DNA from 2 places in the Ideonella margarita genome. Region 1 is predicted to be linked to the other one. Evidence: predicted binding sites of a transcription regulator. Region 1 holds the regulator's gene; the other holds the start of a gene.

Region 1 (10,272 bases):
ACGCAGGTCGGCCAGCAGGCTGCGCTCCAGTTCGATGGCGTCCACCAGCGCGCGGTGCGGGTCGGCGATGTCGCCGGGCTTGCTCAAGGGGTGTGGGCGTCGGGTTTCCGAGAAGCGTCGCACCAAGGCCGTGGTCGTGGCATTCAGGAAGATGCTGCGCACCAGCACGCCGTCAGCCTTGAGCTGGTCGAGCACCGGCAGCAGGTGCGGCAGTGAGCCAGCGGTGCGCACGTCCACCGCGATCGCCATGCGGCGTACGCCGTGCATGGTTTCCACGCGGATGAAGTCGCGCAGCAGCTCGGGCGGCAGGTTGTCGACGCAGAAGTAGCCGGCGTCTTCCAGCGCATGCAGCGCCACCGACTTGCCTGAACCGGAAATGCCGGTGACCAGCACCACCTCGCGGGTGTCTGGTGCCTGGGTGCCCTCGGGCGGCAACTCGCTCGTGTCAGTGCTGCTCATCGCGTGCGTCCGGTGGATTGCTTCCTGGTGCGCGGCGGGGTGGCGTCCACCTCTGCCAGCGCATGGTTGATCAGTTCCTGGGCGTGGGCCAGGCTGGTGCCGCTGCTGCGCTCGCCGCCCAGCATGCGGGCCACTTCGGCCACCCGGGCCTCGCCGGCCACCGGCGCGATCTGGCTCAGTGTCTGGCCGCCCTGGGTGGCCTTGGCAACCACGTAATGTCGATCGGCGCAGGCGGCCACCTGCGCCAGGTGGGTCACGGCCAGCACCTGGGCGCTGCGGCCCAGCGCCTTCATCTGGCGGCCCACGGCATCGGCCACGGTGCCGCCCACGCCGCTGTCGATTTCGTCAAAGATCAGCGTGGCAGGCGCCGGCTCATCGTCGCGTTGCGGGCCACGTGCCTGGGCGGTGCTCACGGCGATGGCCAGGGCCAGCCGCGACAGCTCACCGCCCGAGGCCACCTTGGCCAGGGGGCGCGGCGTGCTGCCCGCGTGGCCGGCCACCAGAAACTCAGCGCTCTCCAGGCCAAAGGCCTGCGGCTGCTCTTGCGCCACCAGGGTCACGTCAAAGCGGCCGCCGGCCATGCCCAGTTGCTGCATGGCGTCGGTCACGCGCTGCGCCAGCGGTTGTGCGGCCTTGCGGCGTGCGGCGCTCACGGCTTGTGCCAGGCTGCGCCACTGGGCCAGGGCCGCCGCCACCTTGCGTTCCAGACCGTCCAGATCGGCGGCTTCATCCAGCGCGCGCAGCGCGGCCTGCCATTCCTCCAGCAGTGTCGGCAAGTCTTCCGGTGAGCGCCGGAAGCGGCGGGCCAGGCCCATCCAGGTCGACATGCGGCCGTCGAGTTCGCCCAGCCGTTCGGGGTCCAGTTCGGTGCGGCTGACATAGGCCTGCAGGCTGTGCGCGGCGTCTTCAAGCTGGGCCTGGGCGCCGTGCAGGGCGGTGATGATGTCGGCCAGCCGGGTGTCGTAGGTGGCCACGTCATCCAGCGCGTTCAGGGCGCGGCTGACGCTGCGCATCGCGCTGCTGTCGTCATCGGCCACCTGGGCAGCGGCCTGGGCGGTGGCGTCCATCAACGCCTGGCGGTGCGACAGCCGTTCATGTTCTGCGTTCAGCTCCGGCCACTCGTCGCGTTTCGGGGCGAGCTTCTGCAACTCGCCCAGTTGCCACTGCAGGCGTTCACGTTCGCTGTCGAGCTCGGTCTGCCGTGCGCGGGCCTGCGCGAGTTGCTCAACGGCCTGCTGCCATGCGGCGTAGGCGGTGGCCATCGGCGTGGCGTCGATGCCGGCTTGCTCGTCGAGCAGCGCGCGCACCGAGGCGGGGCGGGTCAGGCCTTGCCAGGCGTGCTGGCCGTGGATGTCCACCAGGTGGTCGGCCACCTCGCGCAGCTGGCTGGCGGTGGCCGGGCTGCCGTTGATGTAGCCCCGGCTCTTGCCCTGGTTGTCCACCACGCGGCGCAGCAGCAGCTCGTCGCTGTCGTCAAAGCCGGCGGCCTCCAGCCAGCGTTTGAGTGAGCCGGGCCGGTCGAAGATGGCGGTGATCTCTGCCCGGGCCGCGCCCTCGCGCACCACATGGCTGTCTGCCCGTGCACCGAGCGCCAGCTGCAAGGCGTCGATCAGGATGGATTTGCCGGCGCCGGTTTCGCCGGTCAAGACGCAGAAGCCGGCGTCGATGTCGACGTCCAGCATGCTGACGATCACGAAGTCACGCAGGGTCAGGTGCTTGAGCATGTGGCCCTCAAAGGTCTGGCGTCAGACGACGCCTTCGTACCAACGAAGTTTGCGGCGCAGCGTGGCGTAGTAGCTCCAGCCGCGGGGATGGATGAACCGCACGCGCTGGGCCGAGCGGCGCAGGCGAACCTGGTCGCCATGCAGCAGGCTGGCCAGCCCGTGGGTGTCGAAATTGGCGCTGCTGTCCTTGCCGTTGACGATGGTGATCTGCACCTCTTGCGAGTCAGGCAGGACGATCGGCCGGTTGGACAAGGTGTGCGAGGCGATGGGCACCAGCACCCAGCCGCCGATCGACGGGTGCAGGATCGGCCCGCCGGCCGAGAGCGCATAGGCCGTGGAGCCGGTGGGCGATGCCACGATCAGGCCGTCGGCGCGCATGTTGGCGACGAACTCGCCGCCCACATCCACACGCAGCTCCACCATGCTGGAGGTGGCACCACGGCCCACCACCACGTCATTCAGGGCCAGGCCTTCGAAGATGGGTTGGCCATCGCGCCACACGCCGCCTTCGATCATGGAGCGCTGCTCTTCCTCGTAGTCGCCCTGCACGATGGGGCCGAGGGCTTCGGCCCAGTCGGCGGCACGCACGTCGGTGATGAAGCCCAGCCGGCCCTGATTGATGCCGACCAGCGGCACGTTGTAGCGGGCCAGCTCGCGGGCGATGCCGAGCATCGTGCCGTCACCACCTACCACCACCGCCAGGTCGCAGCGCTCGCCAATTTCAGCGGGCGTGAGCGCACCAAAGTCAGACCAGCCGGTGTTCAGGGCGGTGTCCCGGTCGACCGAGACTTCCAGGCCCTGGCGCGACAGGAACTGCGCGATGCTTTCAAGCTGCGGCCGAATGCCCTGTGCCTGGTATTTGCCGATCAGCGCGGCATGGCGGAAACGGGGCTGCGGGGAAGTGGTCATCGTGCCGGGAATTACACCACACGCCCCCGTGCTGCCCGCGTGGTCAGCCCGCATGTCCGTACAATGAAAAGCATGCTCGACGAGCGATCCCGATCCCTGTTGAAGACCTTGGTTGAACGCTATATCGCGGACGGCCAGCCCGTGGGTTCCCGAACCCTTTCCAAGGCCTCGGGGCTGGAGCTGTCGCCAGCCACCATCCGCAACGTGATGTCCGACCTCGAGGACCTCGGGTTGATCGTCAGCCCGCACACCTCGGCCGGGCGCGTGCCCACGGCCCGTGGCTACCGGCTGTTCGTTGACACCATGCTCACCGCCCGTCCGTTCGACGCGGCCAGCCTGGTCAGCGACGAAGCCGTGGCGCGGGGCCAGCTGCAGCCCGACCAGCCGCAGCGCGTGATTGCGCAGGCGGCGCAGCTGCTCTCGAACATGTCGAGCTTCGTTGGTGTCATCACCGCGCCGAAGAAGGCGGGCGTGTTCCACCACATTGAATTCCTGCGGCTGGGCGACAAGCGGGTGCTGGTGATTCTGGTGGCGCCGGATGGCGATGTGCAGAACCGCGTCATATTCACCGCCACCGACGTCACCCAGAGCGAGCTGGTGGAGGCCTCCAACTTCCTGAACGCGAACTACGCCGGCCTGAGCATCGACGAGGTGCGGGGCCGGCTGAAGAATGAAGTTGACGTGCTGCGCGTGGAAATCGCCAGCCTGATGCAGGCAGCGGTGCAGGCCGGCACGGATGCGCTGGCCGAGAACCAGGACCAGGTCATCGTCAGCGGTGAGCGCAACCTGCTCGGCGTGCAGGATTTTGGCAACGACATGGGATCACTGCGCAAGCTGTTTGATCTGTTCGAGCAGAAGACCCAGCTGATGCGCCTGCTGGACACCTCCAGCCGCGCCGAGGGCGTGCGCATCTTCATCGGTGGCGAAAGCCGCGTGGTGCCTTATGAAGAGCTGTCGGTGGTGTCGGCGCCCTACGAGGTGGACGGCCGCATCGTGGGGACGCTGGGCGTGATCGGCCCGACCCGCATGGCCTACGACCGCATGATCCAGATCGTCGACATCACGTCACGGCTGGTGGGCAACGCCCTGTCACAGCGCTGATCTTCGCGGCCACTTCGGCCAACATCTCATCGCGCAGCAGCGCGGGGCTGCGCCAAGGGAACGTTGGCAGATACAACACCGGGTGCAGCAGGCCGAACAAGCGGCACATCAGCCATTCGCCCAAGGCGCGGCGGGCATCACGCCCCAGGCTGTCGGCCGAGCCTGCGGCGGGCAGGCAGGCGTCCAGCAGGCTGCCCAGGTGTTCCAGCACGATCTTGCCCGGCGACGCTTCCAGATAGGGCGCCAGCCCCAGGCTTTCGCGGCTGCCTTCGTGGCCGGTCGTGAAGACCAGCAGGTAATGGTCGCGGTTGTTGAGCCAGTAGTCCACGAACCCGCCCAGCCAGGCGGTGAGCACCGCCACGGGCTCGGTGGCATTGGCGCTGGCGGCATTGGCACTGGCGGCAGCTTCCACCAGCAGGTCGTCCCAGATATGGCGCAGCAGGTGGTACTTGCTGGGGAAGTAGCGATACAGGGTCATCGGCGGCACGCCGGCCTCATTGGCCAGGCGGCGCATCGACAGAGCGTCATAACCTTCCGCCGCAAAGATGGCGTTGGCCAGCTTCAGGATGGTCTGGCGAAACTCCGCCTGATCGGCCAGAGAGCGGCGGCGGGTGCGTTTGATGGGCTCGGGGTGGGTGGCTGACATCGAAGGAGACGCTGCGCAGGTGTGGCTCATTGTGAACACGGCCCGCGCACAACAGGCGGCGTGCACGGGTAAGCACGTGGCCCGGCGTCGCGGCCGTGCCACACCTCGCACTTTTGTAGGATGGCAATTGAATAGTTTCTAGCGTGTGTGTACGCTTGTGACCAATCGGCAGGTAGTCGTAACTGATTCGGCGGGGACTTCTCGACACAGAGAGGCCCCGGGTGTTGATGCTGGCCGAGATCCGGCAGCGCTGCGCAGAATCGCAGGAGTCGTCGTTGAGTTTTTTGAAAAGCAGCACCGCCCCGGTGCTCGCCATGGATACCGCGCTACCTTTGATGCGCAATGCGCTTGAGCACGCCATGGCCTTGATCGACACCGTCGGGCCGTCCGAGGGTGACCCGTTTCATGTGGTCCAGCAACTGGAGCTGGTGGCTGATCTGCTCAGGCAGCAAGGCAGCGCGTCGATGCGCGAGGGGGCTGACCTGCTGAGCCATGCCCTGGTTGTGCCGCGGCATCAGCAAACCGAGTTGTGGCGCTACGGCCTGCTGATGACGCTGCAGCGCCTGGCGGGGCAATTGCCGGCCGACGACGTCAGCACGGACAACGTGAGGCCCGCGGTTCGCCATCCCTCTTCGACCACCGATGCAGCCCACACAGCCGCCTTCGGCATTGAGCGTGGCCTGACGCGTGCCTTCATGGCCGGCTCCGAAGGCATGCTGCTGGCCAGCCCGGACGGGCGCATTCACCACGCCAACCACACGGCAGAGCAGTTGCTGGGCTGGGCGCCGGGCGCCTTGAATGGCGTGTCACTGTGGAGCCTGATGACGGCCGACGTGCAGGTTCGGTGGCAGCCGGCGGGTGTTGATGCTCTAGCGGCAGGCGCATCGCACCCGCTGGTCGCCCGCAACGCGGTGATGCCGCTGAAGCGCGCCGATGGCTCCGTGCTGATGGCCTACGGCCTGGTGCAGCACCTGCCACCCCACGGGCAGGAGCCGGGCATGGTGTTCGCGAGTTTTCATGACCACACCGAGGCCATCGCCCAGCTGGAAGACCTGCGCCGTGCCGCGCTGCGGGCCGAGGCGGCGCAGCGGGCCGGGCAGGGCGCCTTGTCGCAGGTCAGCCATGAGCTGCGCACCCCGCTGCACGCGGTGCTGGCCTTCGCCAGCCTCGTCGAGAACCAGGTGACCGATGCCCGCCAGCGTGAGCACATGGCGCAGATTCTTCGGGCCGGCCGCCACATGCTGGCGCTGGCCAACGACCTGCTCGATGTGGCCCGCCTTGAAAGCGGCCACCTGCCCATCAAGCTGCAGCCCGTGAATGTGGCGCAGCAGGTGAGCCAGTGTTTCCAGATGCTGGGTCCGGCTGCCGAAGGGCACCCGCTGCTCATGTATGTGCCTGACACCGTCAGCGTGGTGGCCGATGGCACCCGGCTGAAGCAGGTTCTGCTCAACCTGCTGTCGAACGCGCTGCGCCACAACCGCGCGCCCGGCCATGTCGAGGTGCATGCCTGGCAAACCGGCGGGCGCTGCCGCATTGCCGTGAGCGACGCCGGCACCGGCTTGCCCGAAGGTGCCCAGGACAGACTCTTCCAGCCCTTCGCCCGCCTGCACAACAGCCACGACCAAGGCACCGGCCTGGGCCTGCACATCAGCCGTGAGCTGGTGCAGCGCATGGGCGGCGAGATCGGCGTCAACTCCGTCCCCGGCGAAGGTTGCTGTTTCTGGGTCGACCTGCCCATGCCCACCCCCCTGCATGCCTGATAATGCGCGGCTGTTCACGGAGGGCCGTTAGCTCAGTTGGTTAGAGCAGAGGACTCATAATCCTTTGGTCGTTGGTTCAAGTCCAACACGGCCTACCAAGTGAATAGAAGGGTTGCGGGGTGCCCACTGCGCGGCCACCCGCCGCCTCTCCTCCGCGAGGCTCATCACGGAGTCAGCCTGACCGATGCACCCGTGCTGGCGGTTCCCCCAAGTGCCCTCGGCACCCGGCCACTTCGTGCCAACTACCCCACCGTTTTCATCTCCGCCCAGCGTGACATGAGCCACACGGTGCCCAGTCCGGCCCTCAAAGCCAGCCAGCCCCGCTGTATTAGACTGCCGGGTTTTCCGTCTGGAGCCTGCCTTCGCCATGGCGCAAGACGCATCCCTCGCAAGCCTGAATGGTTCGGCCCTGGTGGGCCTGCTCAAGCAGCTTTCATTATTTGACGCCTCGGTGGCCGCCCCTTCCTTTGCCGACGGCATGAGCCGGTGGCTGGGCTGGACGGAAGCGGGCGCCTTGTTCGCCGCGCTTCATGGCGGGCTGGAGCCTGCGCCGGCCGGCACCAAGGTGCTGGATGCGGCGAAAGCGGCGCAGGCGGTGTCGCGCCTGCAGGCGGTGTTCGAGCAGTCGATCCGGGACGAGCCCTTGCTGCGCGGGGGGCAGAAGCCTGCCGGCCTGCGCGCCTTGCCGGCCTCGGCCGCCGTGCTGCGTCTGGATGACAGCGACGTGGCGCCGTATCGGCAGCGATATGCGGCCATCCAGCAGAACATGGACATGGCGCTGGACGGGCTGCGCAGCCAGCTGCGTGCCTCATTGGCGCACCGGGGCGGCGTGTCTGCCCGGCTGGCCGCGCTGGACGCGGTGATGGCGCAGGTGGCCGGCGCGCATGAGCGCCAGTTGCTGTCGATGATGCCGCTGCTGGTGGAGCGGCACTTCGACCGGCTGCGCAGTGCCGCAGCACGCAGTGAGGCTGCTGTTGAAGAAGCCCGATGGGGCGTGGTTTTTCGCCAGGACATGCAGCGCTTGCTGCACGCCGAACTGGCATTGCGGCTGATGCCGCTGCAGGGCCTGCTGGAGGCGCTGCAACACCCAGAACAACACACAGATGAACGACGCAAAGAAGAACAATCCTCCGGTGTCTGACACGCCATCCGCCCGCGCGCCCGTGGATGCCCGTCGCACCACGCGCTGGGCCTTGCTGGTGGCCTATGCCCTGGGCGCGCTGGTGGCCCTGTGGGTGTCGGCCGGCTACGTCAGGCAGCCGTTTGCGCTGGGCATGACGCTGCTGATCGTGGTGTTCTACAGCGTCGGCGCGCTGGAGCTGCGCCGCGCTTGGCAAGACACCGCCCGGCTCGACGGCGCCCTCGCGCTGGCGGCTGCACCAGTGCAAGACCTGGCCGCCTGGCTGGCAGCTGTGCCGGTCTCGCTGCGCCACGCCGTGCGCCTCCGGGTGGAAGGTGAACGCGTGGGCTTGCCCGGTCCGTCGATGACGCCGTTTCTGGTCGGCCTGCTGGTGCTGCTGGGCATGCTGGGCACCTTCCTGGGTATGGTGGCCACGCTGGGTGGCACGGGCGCTGCGCTTGAAGCCACGACCGATCTGAAGGCCATGCGTGACGCGCTGGCCGCGCCCGTCAAGGGCCTGGGTCTGGCCTTTGGTACCTCGGTGGTGGGTGTGGCCACCTCGGCCATGCTGGGTTTGATGTCGGCGCTGGTGCGGCGTGACCGCCAGCGCGCACAGGCCGCGCTGGACGCGGCGATTGCCACCACGCTGCGCCCGTTCGGCCGCGCCCATCAGCGTGAAGCGATGCTGGCGCTGATGCAGCAGCAGGCCGCGCAGATGCCTGAGCTGCTGGCCCAGATGCCCGCGCTGCTCAACCAGATGCAGACCGAGCTGCAGGGCATGACCCGGTCGTGGCTGGGTGAGATGCAGTCGCTGATGACGACGGTGCAATCGCAGGCCCGCCAATCGGCCGAGCAACTCGCGGCCGAGCAGGCCCGCTTCCATGCCCAGGCCGCTGACAGCTACCAGGCGCTGGCCGCATCGGTTGGCACGTCGCTGCAGGCCAGCCTGGGCGAAAGCGCCCGGCAGGTCAGCGCCACGCTGCAGCCGGTGGCTGAAGCCACGATGGCCGGCATCACCCGCGAAACCGCCGCGCTGCATGAGCGCATCGTCGAGCAGGTGGGCCGCCAGATCGAGGGCATTTCCACGCGCTTTGATGAACGCGCCGCAGCGCTGGTGGAACGGGTGGCCAGCAGCCACCTGGCGCTGCAGGCCGACCTGGTCGGCGCCGCCGACATCGTAGCCCGCGAAAGCGCCACGCTGCATGAGCGTGTGGCGGGCAGTGTGGGTGAGCAGCTGTCGGCGGTGGCCACTCGGCTGGATGCGGCGGTGGCCGGTGTATCCACCACCTGGCAAGGCGCGCTGGCCCAGCAAGAGCGCAACAGCGAACAGCTGCTGCAGCAGGTGCAACGTGTGCAGGCCGATGCCGGCGCGCATTTCGATCGCCAGTCGGGCGCCTTGCTGGGTGCCTTGGCGCAATCACACGAGCAACTGCAAACCGAGCTGGCCGCGCGCGACACCCAGCGCCTGGCCACCTGGCAGCAATCGCTGGAAACCATGGCCAGCTCGCTGCAACGCGAGTGGCAGCAAGCCGGTGCGGCCAGCCTGAGCCAGCAACAGCAGATCTGCCAGACGCTGGAAGCCACGGCACGCAGCATCACGGCCGAGGCACAAGCCCATGCGCGAGGCACCATCAGCGAGGTGTCGCGCCTGGTGACGCTGGCCGCTGAAGCCCCGCGCGCCGCCGCCGAAGTGGTGGCCGAGCTGCGCGAGAAATTGTCAGACAGCATGGTGCGTGACCAGGCCATGCTGGAAGAGCGCAACCGCTTGATGGGCACCTTGTCGACCCTGCTTGACGCCGTGCAGCGCGCCTCCACCGAGCAACGCCAGGCGATCGATGCGCTGGTGCAGTCGACGACGGACGGCCTGGCGCTGGCCACCACCCGTTTCGCCAGCCAGGTCGATGCCGAGGCCACGCGCCTCGACAACGTGGCCGCGCAGCTGGCCGGCAGCGCCGTGGAAGTGGCCAGCCTTGGCGAGGCCTTTGGCGCGGCGGTGCAGGTGTTCCAGCAAGGCAGCCAGCAGCTGGTGGGCCACCTGGAACGTGTGGACACGGCCCTGGGCCAGTCGATGACTCGCAGCGATGAGCAACTGGCGTACTACGTGGCGCAGGCCCGTGAGGTGATCGACCTCAGCATCATGTCGCAGAAGCAGGTGGTGGAAGACCTGCAGCGCATGGCCAGCCAGCAGCGCGCGGCAGGTACCGTGGCCACCAACGCAGGCCCGGCAGCATGAGCATCGATGAGCTGGACGCCGGCGCCGACAACGGCGAGGCGGGCGTGCCCGTCTGGGCCGTGTTTGGGGATTTGATGGCGGGCTTGCTGGGCGCCTTCGTGCTGATCCTGGCGTGCTCGCTCGGCGTGCAGTTGCAGCTCAGCATCGAGCTGGATGCCGAAGTGAGCAAGCGCCAGGCGGAAGAGCAACGCCGCACTGCGCTGGAGAAGGCCCTGGCCATTCCGCTGGCCGATGGTCGCGTCACGCTGCGCGATGGCCGTATCGGCATCAGCAACAGCGTGCTGTTCGCGGCCGGCTCTGACCAGCTGCAAGGCGAGGGC
Region 2 (10,272 bases), on a different contig from region 1:
CCGTTCCGGGTGGAACCGCCGCCTTTTTTCTGTGCCATGGTTCAGAACTCCTTGGAATGCTGTGGCTTCAGCCGTTGACCGCGCTGATTTGCAGCTCGGTGTAGTGCTGGCGATGACCGCCATGCTTCTGGTAGTGCTTGCGGCGACGCATCTTGAAGATGCGAACCTTGTCGTGGCGACCATGCGCCACCACCACTGCCGTCACGCTTGCACCGCTCACCAGGGGAGAACCGACTTTCAGGTCAGCGCCGCTACCGACGGCCAACACTTGATCGATCACGATTTCCTGGCCAACGTCCGCAGCAATCTGTTCTACCTTGATCTTTTCGCCGGCTGCAACCTTATATTGCTTGCCACCGGTTTTTACGACCGCGTACATATGTGCCCTTTGCTCAAGTTCCACCTGCGGCTTGCTGCCCAGGCGCCGAACTGCACGGGTTTTCCCCACTCAGCCCAGCCCCGCAACATGCAGCCGCACGTGCGTATCGCCCGGACCATTCCGAAGCGAAGCCCTCGATCTTAGCACAATGTGCCCGCAAATGCAGCACCCCGCCCGCCACACGGGATCTGACCCGCCGACGCGGTTCGTGACACATTCCTATAATCATTGTTTTGCCGTCACCCGAAACGCTGCACCGTGCCAACGATCACCACAACAACGCCAGAGGCCGCAGATGCCCGATCGATCGACCCGATGCAGGCGGACATGCAGTGCGTCGACGCGGTCATCCGCGAGCGCCTGAGCTCTGACGTTGCGCTGGTTGAGCAGATCGGTCACTACATCGTGACCGCAGGCGGCAAACGCATCCGCCCCCGGCTGGTCGTGCTGTTTGCCAAGGCCCTGGGCTACACGGGCACGCACCATCACACGCTGGCGGCCACGGTTGAATTCATCCACACCGCCACGCTGCTCCACGACGACGTGGTGGACGAGTCCTCGCTGCGCCGCGGCCGTGCCACGGCCAATGCGATGTTCGGCAATGCCGCCAGCGTGCTGGTGGGCGACTTCCTCTATTCACGCGCGTTCCAGATGATGGTGACGGTCGACCGCATGCGCGTGCTCGACGTGCTGGCCGACGCCACCAACGTGATTGCCGAAGGCGAAGTGCTGCAGCTGATGAACATGCACGACCCGGACATCAGCATCGATGACTACCTGCGCGTGATTCGCTACAAGACTGCCAAGCTGTTTGAAGCCAGCGCGCGCCTGGGTGCCGTGCTGGCGGACGCATCGCCGGAAGTCGAAGAGCGCTGCGCCGGCTACGGCCGCGCGCTGGGCACAGCCTTCCAGCTGATCGATGACCTGCTGGATTACGAGGGCAACACCGAAGCGCTGGGCAAGAACGTGGGCGACGACCTGCGCGAAGGCAAGCCGACCCTGCCGCTGCTGGTGGCCATGGCCCGCGGCACCGAGGAAGAGCGCCAGCTGATCCGCCACGCCATCGAGCACGGCGAGGAAGCGCGATTGCCCGACATCATCAGCATCGTGCGCCGCACGGGCGCCCTCGACGCCACGCGGGAAGCCGCCCGAAAAGAAGCCGCCGTCGCAGCAGAATGCCTTTCTTCGCTGCCCGACTCGGAATCGCGAAAAGCTCTGCTAGAATTCTGTGCTCGGTCGGTGGGGCGTTCTTCTTAAGAAGCTCGGCTCCTCAGATCAACACCACGGGGTGTAGCTTAGCCTGGTAGAGCGCTACGTTCGGGACGTAGAGGCCGGAGGTTCGAATCCTCTCACCCCGACCAGACATGAGATCCGGAACATCTGCTTCGCGCAACGGTGTTCCGGATTTTTCATTTGTGCGGCGCAACTTGCGTCTTCGGCAACATCGCCCCGCTCTGCGCAACCACTTGCCACCGGTGCTGCCGCACCTGCACGGCCCCAGCTGGACAACGCGCCCCCCAGGCTGCGCGAACATGTTGTCACAGCGGTGTTGCAGTGAAACGATCCCGCGGCGCCCGTCGGTTTACAGCCTTCCCCGCTTCAGCGATGATGAATGATCGTGGGCTGATTGCGTCTTTTTCAAGCGTTTCTCCGTGGACACCATCATTGATGCTTCTTCTGCTGCCTTGTCCGGCGTGGCCCGGGTCTTGGTGCATGGCGGAAAACTGAACGCCAAACTGGCCGAGACACTGGCGAACAGCGCTCGGGACAAGAAGGTCAGCTTCGTCTCCGAATTGATGGCCTCGGGCAGCATGACGCCCAATGCGTTGGCGCACACCTTGTCCCAGGCACTCTCCGTGCCGCTGCTGGACCTGGACGCCGTTGATGCCACACGCCTGCCCAAGTCGGCCATCGACAACAAGCTCATTGCGCAATACCAGGTCATGCCCCTGGGCCGTCGCGGCAGCCGGCTGTTCCTGGCTTGCGCTGACCCCACCGACCAGGAAGCCGGCGAGCGCATCAAGTTCGCCACCCAGCTGGCGCCCGAGTGGGTGGTGGTGGAGTTCGACAAGCTCAAGCGCCTGATCGATGAGCAGACGACGACGACGACGCAGGCACTCGACGCGCTGGCCACCACCGATTTCGACTTTGACGTCTCTGAAGACGACCCCGCCGCGGCCGCGCCTACCCAGGAAGTGACCAGCGACGTGGAAGACGCGCCCGTGGTGCGCTTCCTCCAGAAGATGCTGGTGGACGCGATCAACATGCGCGCGTCTGACTTGCACTTCGAGCCCTACGAATTCAACTACCGCGTGCGCTTCCGGGTCGACGGCGAACTGCGCGAGATCACGCAGCCGCCCATCGCCATCAAGGACAAGCTGGCCTCGCGCATCAAGGTCATCTCGCGCCTCGACATCGCTGAAAAACGGGTGCCGCAAGACGGCCGAATGAAGCTGCGCTTCGGCACCAAGTCGATCGACTTCCGGGTCAGCACGCTGCCCACGCTGTTCGGCGAGAAGATCGTGATCCGTATCCTCGACTCGTCCAGCGCCAAGCTGGGCATCGAGGCGCTGGGCTACGAGCCCGAGGAGAAGGCACGCCTGCTGCATGCGGTGAACCGCCCCTACGGCATGGTGCTGGTCACCGGCCCCACGGGTAGCGGCAAGACGGTGTCGCTTTACACCTGCCTGAACATCCTGAACCAGCCTGGCGTCAACATTTCCACCGTGGAAGACCCGGCGGAAATCAACTTGCCGGGCATCAACCAGGTCAACGTGAATGACAAGGCGGGCCTGAATTTCTCGGCAGCCCTGAAGTCGTTCCTGCGTCAGGATCCGGACATCATCATGGTCGGCGAAATCCGCGACCTGGAAACCGCCGACATCGCCATCAAGGCCGCCCAGACGGGCCACCTGGTGCTCTCGACCCTGCACACGAACGACGCACCGTCCACCCTGAACCGCCTGCTGAACATGGGCGTGGCGCCGTTCAACATCGCGGCCAGCGTGCTGCTGATCACGGCGCAGCGTCTGGTTCGGCGCCTGTGCGAGAGCTGCAAGCAACCGACCGAATACCCGCTGGAGGCCTTGCGCAAGGCTGGCTTCACGGAAGAAGACCTTGACGGCAACTGGCAGCCCTACAAGCCGGTCGGCTGCACCGCGTGCAACAACGGCTACCGCGGTCGCGTGGGCATCTACCAGGCCATGCCGATCACCGAAGCCATGCAGCGCCTGATCCTGAACAACGGCACGGTGTCCGACATCGCCCGACAAGCCCACGTGGAGGGCGTGCGTGACTTGCGCCAGTCCGGGCTCGTCAAGGTCAAGCAGGGCTCGACGACACTTGAAGAAGTGATCGCGGCGACGAACGAATAAAGCGCGCCCACCAGCGCACCTCAATTGAACCTCACCCCCGGTACCGACCGGAGACGCAATGGCAACAGCAGCGGCGAAGAACATCAAGGAAGCAACCTTCGAATGGGAAGGCAAAGACCGCAACGGCAAGATCGTTCGCGGTGAGCTGCGTGCTGGTGGTGAGGCCGCTGTCAGCGCCAGCCTGCGTCGCCAGGGCATCCTGGTCAACAAGATCAAGAAGCGCCGCGTCAGTGGCGGCCGCTCGATCGGCGCCAAGGACATCGCCATCTTCACGCGTCAGCTGTCGACGATGATGAAGGCTGGCGTGCCCCTGCTGCAGGCCTTTGACATCGTGGCCCGCGGCAGCACGAACCCGCGCCTGACACGCCTGCTGCTCGAAATTCGCGGCGACGTGGAGACCGGCACGAACTTGTCCTCGGCGTTCCGCCGTCACCCGCTGTACTTCGATTCGCTGTATTGCAATCTGGTGGAAGCCGGTGAGGCCGGGGGTATTCTGGAAGAGCTGCTGGCCCGCCTGGCGCTCTACCAGGAGAAGACGCTTGCCATCAAGCAGAAGGTCAAGTCGGCCTTGATCTACCCGATCTCGGTGCTGGTGGTGGCCTTCATCGTCGTGACGATCATCATGATCTTCGTGATCCCGTCGTTCGAGTCGGTGTTCAAGGGCTTCGGCGCCGAACTGCCGGCCCCCACGCTGTTCGTGATCGCGATGAGCAAGGTCTTCGTCGCCTACTGGTGGGCCATCTTCGGCGCCATCTTCGGCGGCGGCTACATGTTCCTGCAGACCTGGAAGCGCTCCGAAAAGATGCAGGTCGCGATGGACCGGTTGTTCCTGCGCATGCCGATCTTCGGCGACCTGATCCGCAAGGCCGTCATCGCCCGCTGGACGCGCACGCTGTCCACCATGTTCGCGGCCGGTGTGCCGCTGGTGGAGGCGCTTGATTCGGTCGGCGGCACCGCCGGCAATGCGGTGTATGCCGCAGCCACCGAGCAGATCCAGCGCGACGTGGCGTCGGGCACGGCGCTGACTGCCGCCATGAGCACCACCGGCGTGTTCCCGAACATGGTGTTGCAGATGGCCGCCATCGGTGAAGAATCGGGTGCGCTTGACGACATGCTGGCCCGCGCGGCCGAGTTCTTCGAGGAAGAAGTGGATGAGGCCGTGAAGGGCCTGTCCAGCCTGCTGGAGCCGGTCATCATCGTCTTCCTGGGCACCTTGATCGGCGGCATCGTTGTCGCGATGTACCTGCCTATCTTCAAGCTCGGCGCTGTGGTCTGAGTTCAGCTGATGTTTGCTCCCGAGATGTTGGCGGTGTGGTTGTCCCCCGTCGTGATGGCGTTGTTCGGCCTGTGTGTCGGCAGCTTTCTGAATGTGGTGATCCACCGCCTGCCGCGCATGATGGAGCGGCAGTGGTGGGCTGATGCCGGCCTGCAGATCGGCGACGCCGACTCCTGGCAACGCACCTTCGGCAAGGCCGCACCCAAGCCGCTGGCGGCCACGGCCACCCAGGTCCAGGCCGAACTGGAGGCGCTGGGGCCGATGACGCTGTCCAAGCCGGCATCCACCTGCCCGTCCTGCGGCCACCGCATCCGCTGGTATGAAAACGTGCCGGTGCTGAGCTGGCTCTGGCTGCGCGGGCGCTGCTCGGCCTGCAAGACGCGCATTTCGGCGCGCTACCCCTTCATCGAATTGCTGACGTCCGGTCTGTTCGCCGCCGCCGCCTGGCGGTTCGGCCCCGAGCCTGTCACGCTGGCCTGGTGCGGCGTGCTGGCGGTGCTGGTGGCGCTCACCGCCATCGACTGGGACACCACCCTGCTGCCCGACTCCCTGACGCTGCCGCTGCTGTGGGCCGGTCTCGTGGCCGCCTGCCTGGGCTGGACGCTGCCGCTGTCCACGGCCTTGTGGGGCGCGGTCGTGGGCTACCTGTCGCTGTGGTCGGTGTACTGGTTCTTCAAGCTGGCCACGGGCAAGGAAGGCATGGGGTACGGCGACTTCAAGTTGCTGGCCGCGCTCGGCGCCTGGCTGGGCTGGCAGGCCATCCTGCCAATCGTGCTGATGTCGTCCGTGCTGGGTGCCATCGTCGGCATCGGGCTCAAGCTCACGGGCGGTCTGCGCCAGGGCCGGTATGTGCCCTTCGGCCCGTTCCTGGCCGGTGGCGGGGTGGTGGTGATGCTGGCGGGCACCGCCCGGGTGCTGGGCTGGATCGGGCAGTGAACCTGCGCATCGGGCTGACCGGCGGCATCGGCAGTGGCAAATCCACCGTCGCCGCCATGCTCGTCGAGCTCGGCGCCCACCTGGTCGATACGGACGCCATCGCGCGTGAACTGACCCTGCCGGGCGGAGCCGCGATGCCCGCCATCGTGGCCGCCTTCGGACCAGAGGTGCAAACACCCGACGGCGCGCTGGACCGCCCCCGGATGCGAGAGATCGTCTTCCACGACCCCGCTGCCAAGCAGCGCCTGGAAGCGATCTTGCACCCGATGATCCGCGAACAGACCGAAGCCCGGGCCGCATTGGCCGGGCACGGTCAGGTGGTGGTGTTTGATGTGCCGCTGCTGGCCGAGTCCAAAGGCTGGCGCGAGCGCGTTGATCGCATCCTCGTGGTGGATTGCAGCGAAGAGCGGCAGATCGAGCGGGTTCAAAGCCGGAGCGGCTGGCCCGCAGACGCAGTGCAGCGGGTGATGGCGCAACAAGCCACCCGGGCACAGCGGCTGGCCATCGCCGACGACGTGATCCGCAATGAGGAACTGTCGCTGCCGGATTTGAAGCGTGCCGTTGCCGAAGTCTGGGCCAATTGGCCGCGATTTGACTGAATCACGGCAAGGGTGTGAAACAATCGTTGCTGCACCTGCCAGGAAAGCCCACCTTGGTCCTCTACGAATACCCGTTCAACGAAGGCATCCGCACGATGCTGCGCCTCGAGCACCTGTTCGAGCGCCTGCAGACCCTGACGCCCCGGGAAGACGCGGTAGACCATCACTTCGCGCTGGCCACGATCTTCGAGATCATGGACGTGGCGTCGCGTGCTGACCTGAAGTCTGATCTGCTGAAGGAGCTGGAACGCCACAAGGCCCAGCTGCTGAGTTACCGCGGCAATCCGAACATCTCCGAAGCGGCCCTCGATGAAGTCATCGGGCGCATCGACCACGCCTTCAGCGGCCTGAACCAGCTCTCCGGCAAGGCCGGCCACACGCTGACCACGAACGACTGGCTGATGAGCATACGCAGCCGCATCAGCATCCCGGGCGGCACCTGCGAGTTCGACCTGCCGGCGTATTTCGCGTGGCAACAACTGCCCGCAGGGCGCCGCCAGGACGACCTCGGCCGCTGGATCGCCACGCTGTGGCCGTTGGCCGAAGCCCTGCGCGTGCTGCTCAACCTGCTGCGTGACAGCGGCGTGCCGCACAAGGTGCTGGCCGCCGGTGGCAATTACCAGCAAAGTCTGCCCCAGGGCCGCACCTACCAGCTGCTGCGTCTGCGCATCGATGAAACCCTGGAACTGGTGCCTGAAATCACCGGCCACCGCTTGATGGTGACCGTGCGGCTGATGAAGGCTGATGCCGAAGGCCGCCTGCGCCCCTGCGGCTCCGACACCCCGTTCGATCTGGCGCTGTGCTCCTGAGCGATCGCGCCAGCGGCCATCTGAACACCCGCCTTTCCGCCTTCCCTGTCCCATGACCACCCCGTCACAACCGGCCGAAGGCCGTGCGATCGAAGTGCGCTGCCCAGGTTGCGGCGCCATGACGCTCTACAGCGCCAGCAACCAGTACCGGCCCTTTTGCAGCGCCCGCTGCCAGGGCCATGACTTTGGCGCATGGGCCAGCGAGGCCTACCGCGTTGAAGCCAAGCCCAGCGTCGAAGACATCGACGACTGAGCGGGGCATTTCACGGACGCGCTCCGTGGACCCCTTGAAAGCCAGCCGACCGTCCCTATAATCCTTGTTAGCACTCAAGTTAGCCGAGTGCTAACAACCGGTTCGGCAGCTTGTCGACCGTTCGGGCCCGGCCTCAGCCGATTTTCCGAGCCGCCGGTTGTGAACTGGCATCCGCACTCCGGTGCAGGTGCCCACCTTGAGTCCCATCGCAACATTTTCTGGAGATGCCATGAAACTTCGTCCTCTGCACGACCGCGTGATCGTCAAGCGCCTGGAACAAGAAACCAAGACCGCCCTGGGCATCATCATCCCGGACAACGCCGCTGAGAAGCCGGACCAGGGCGAAGTCCTGGCCGTCGGCCCGGGCAAGCGCAACGACAAGGGCGACTTCGTTGCCCTGAACGTGGCCGTCGGCGACCGCGTGCTGTTTGGCAAGTACAGCGGCCAATCCGTCAAGGTTGACGGCGAAGAACTGCTGGTGATGCGCGAGGAAGACCTCTTCGCCGTGGTGCAGAAGTAATCTGCCCCCATCACCCACCTCATTGAACTGAATTCGGAGAATTGAACATGGCAGCAAAAGACGTCATCTTCGGCGGCGAAGCACGTGCTCGCATGGTTGAAGGCGTGAACATCCTGGCCAACGCGGTCAAGGTCACCCTGGGCCCCAAGGGTCGCAACGTGGTGCTCGAGCGCTCGTTCGGCGCCCCCACCGTGACCAAGGACGGTGTGTCCGTGGCCAAGGAAATCGAGCTGAAGGACAAGCTCCAGAACATGGGCGCGCAGATGGTCAAGGAAGTTGCTTCCAAGACCAGCGACAACGCCGGTGACGGCACCACCACCGCCACCGTGCTGGCTCAGTCCATCGTGCGCGAAGGCATGAAGTACGTGGCCGCCGGCATGAACCCGATGGACCTGAAGCGCGGCATCGACAAGGCTGTGCAAGCCCTGATCGTCGAGCTGAAGAAGGCTTCGAAGGCCACCACCACCTCCAAGGAAATCGCTCAAGTCGGCACCATCTCGGCCAACTCTGACGAATCCATCGGCGAAATCATCGCATCCGCGATGGACAAGGTGGGCAAGGAAGGCGTCATCACCGTTGAAGACGGCAAGAGCCTGAACAACGAACTCGACGTCGTCGAAGGCATGCAGTTCGACCGCGGCTACCTGTCGCCGTACTTCATCAACAACCCTGAAAAGCAAGTCGCCCTGCTGGACAACCCGTTTGTCCTGCTGTTCGACAAGAAGATCAGCAACATCCGTGACCTGCTGCCGGTGCTGGAAGCCGTCGCCAAGGCTGGCCGTCCGCTGCTGATCATCGCTGAAGAAGTTGACGGCGAAGCGCTGGCCACCCTGGTGGTCAACACGATCCGCGGCATCCTGAAGGTTGTCGCCGTGAAGGCCCCTGGCTTCGGCGATCGCCGCAAGGCCATGCTGGAAGACATCGCCATCCTGACGGGCGGCAAGGTCATCGCTGAAGAAGTCGGCCTGTCCCTCGAGAAGGTGACGCTGGCTGACCTGGGCCAGGCCAAGCGCGTCGAAGTGGGCAAGGAAAACACCACCATCATCGATGGCGCTGGTGAAGCTGCCGACATCGAAGCCCGCGTGAAGCAGATCCGCATCCAGATCGAGGAAGCCACCTCCGACTACGACCGCGAAAAGCTGCAAGAGCGCGTGGCCAAGCTGGCTGGCGGCGTGGCCGTGATCAAGGTCGGCGCTGCCACCGAAGTCGAAATGAAGGAAAAGAAGGCCCGTGTCGAAGACGCGCTGCACGCTACCCGTGCTGCCGTTGAAGAAGGCATCGTGGCTGGTGGTGGCGTGGCTCTGCTGCGTGCACGCCAGGCTGCCGGCACCATCAAGGGCGACAACGCCGACCAGGACGCCGGCATCAAGCTGGTCCTGAAGGCCATCGAAGCTCCGCTGCGCGAAATCGTCTACAACGCCGGTGGTGAGCCGAGCGTGGTGGTCAATGCCGTGCTGGCTGGTTCGGGCAACTACGGCTTCAACGCCGCCAACGACACCTATGGCGACATGATCGACATGGGCATCCTGGACCCGACGAAGGTCACCCGCACCGCCCTGCAGAACGCCGCTTCGGTGTCGTCGCTGATGCTGACGACCGAGTGCATGGTGTCCGAGTCCCCCAAGGATGACGCTCCGGCCATGCCGGGTGGCGGCATGGGTGGCATGGGCGGCATGGGCATGGACATGTAAGTCCTGCACAGCGCTTTTTGCGACTGAGCACGAAGGGGGCCCGCAAGGGCTCCCTTTTTTTTCGTTTGTCATGGCCCGCCGTCACAATCCGCACATGCGATTTGCCCTCTCCAGCCTGCTCGCCGCTCTGGCTCTCCTGCTCACCGATGCCAGCGCCCTGGCCGCAAGCTTGCCCAGCGCAAGCGCAGCCACCGCGCCCGACACCCCTGAGCCGAAGCCGACGCCGCAGTCGGTCACCCCACCCACCGGCACCCCTGTCCCCATGGCGCTGCCCCGCCCGCGGGTCGGCCTGGTGCTGTCTGGCGGTGGTGCACGCGGCCTGGCCCATGTGGGCGTGCTGAAGGTGCTGGAGGCGGCGCATGTGCCGATCGACGTGATCGCGGGCACGTCGATGGGCGCCATCATTGGCGGGCTGTACGCCAGCGGCATGCCCGC

Evidence for each region. Region 1 encodes HrcA, which represses chaperone genes, less so after heat shock. Its sites were predicted from a motif close to TTAGCACTCNNNNNNNNNGAGTGCTAA; they were not measured.
Region 2: the regulator HrcA is predicted to act here: its motif matches at 7,694-7,720, upstream of AACH00_RS00935 (co-chaperone GroES).

What each region holds. Positions count from the first base shown of each region.
Region 1 covers NZ_JBBUTI010000002.1:75,776-86,047, reverse strand. The annotation lists gene rapZ (RNase adapter RapZ) at 1-459, opposite strand, end outside; gene recN (DNA repair protein RecN) at 456-2,183, opposite strand; gene AACH00_RS03335 (NAD kinase) at 2,205-3,092, opposite strand; gene hrcA (heat-inducible transcriptional repressor HrcA) at 3,165-4,193, shown strand; gene AACH00_RS03325 (TetR/AcrR family transcriptional regulator) at 4,153-4,839, opposite strand; gene AACH00_RS03320 (sensor histidine kinase) at 5,115-6,599, shown strand; tRNA gene AACH00_RS03315 (tRNA-Ile) at 6,621-6,697, shown strand; gene AACH00_RS03310 (DUF3348 family protein) at 6,967-7,740, shown strand; gene AACH00_RS03305 (DUF802 domain-containing protein) at 7,733-9,952, shown strand; gene AACH00_RS03300 (OmpA family protein) at 9,949-10,272, shown strand, end outside.
Region 2 covers NZ_JBBUTI010000001.1:200,520-210,791, reverse strand. The annotation lists gene rpmA (50S ribosomal protein L27) at 1-38, opposite strand, end outside; gene rplU (50S ribosomal protein L21) at 68-379, opposite strand; gene ispB (octaprenyl diphosphate synthase) at 695-1,636, shown strand; tRNA gene AACH00_RS00970 (tRNA-Pro) at 1,664-1,740, shown strand; gene pilB (type IV-A pilus assembly ATPase PilB) at 2,032-3,753, shown strand; gene AACH00_RS00960 (type II secretion system F family protein) at 3,812-5,029, shown strand; gene AACH00_RS00955 (prepilin peptidase) at 5,039-5,965, shown strand; gene coaE (dephospho-CoA kinase) at 5,962-6,564, shown strand; gene zapD (cell division protein ZapD) at 6,618-7,373, shown strand; gene AACH00_RS00940 (DNA gyrase inhibitor YacG) at 7,426-7,626, shown strand; gene AACH00_RS00935 (co-chaperone GroES) at 7,856-8,146, shown strand; gene groL (chaperonin GroEL) at 8,194-9,837, shown strand; gene AACH00_RS00925 (patatin-like phospholipase family protein) at 9,932-10,272, shown strand, end outside.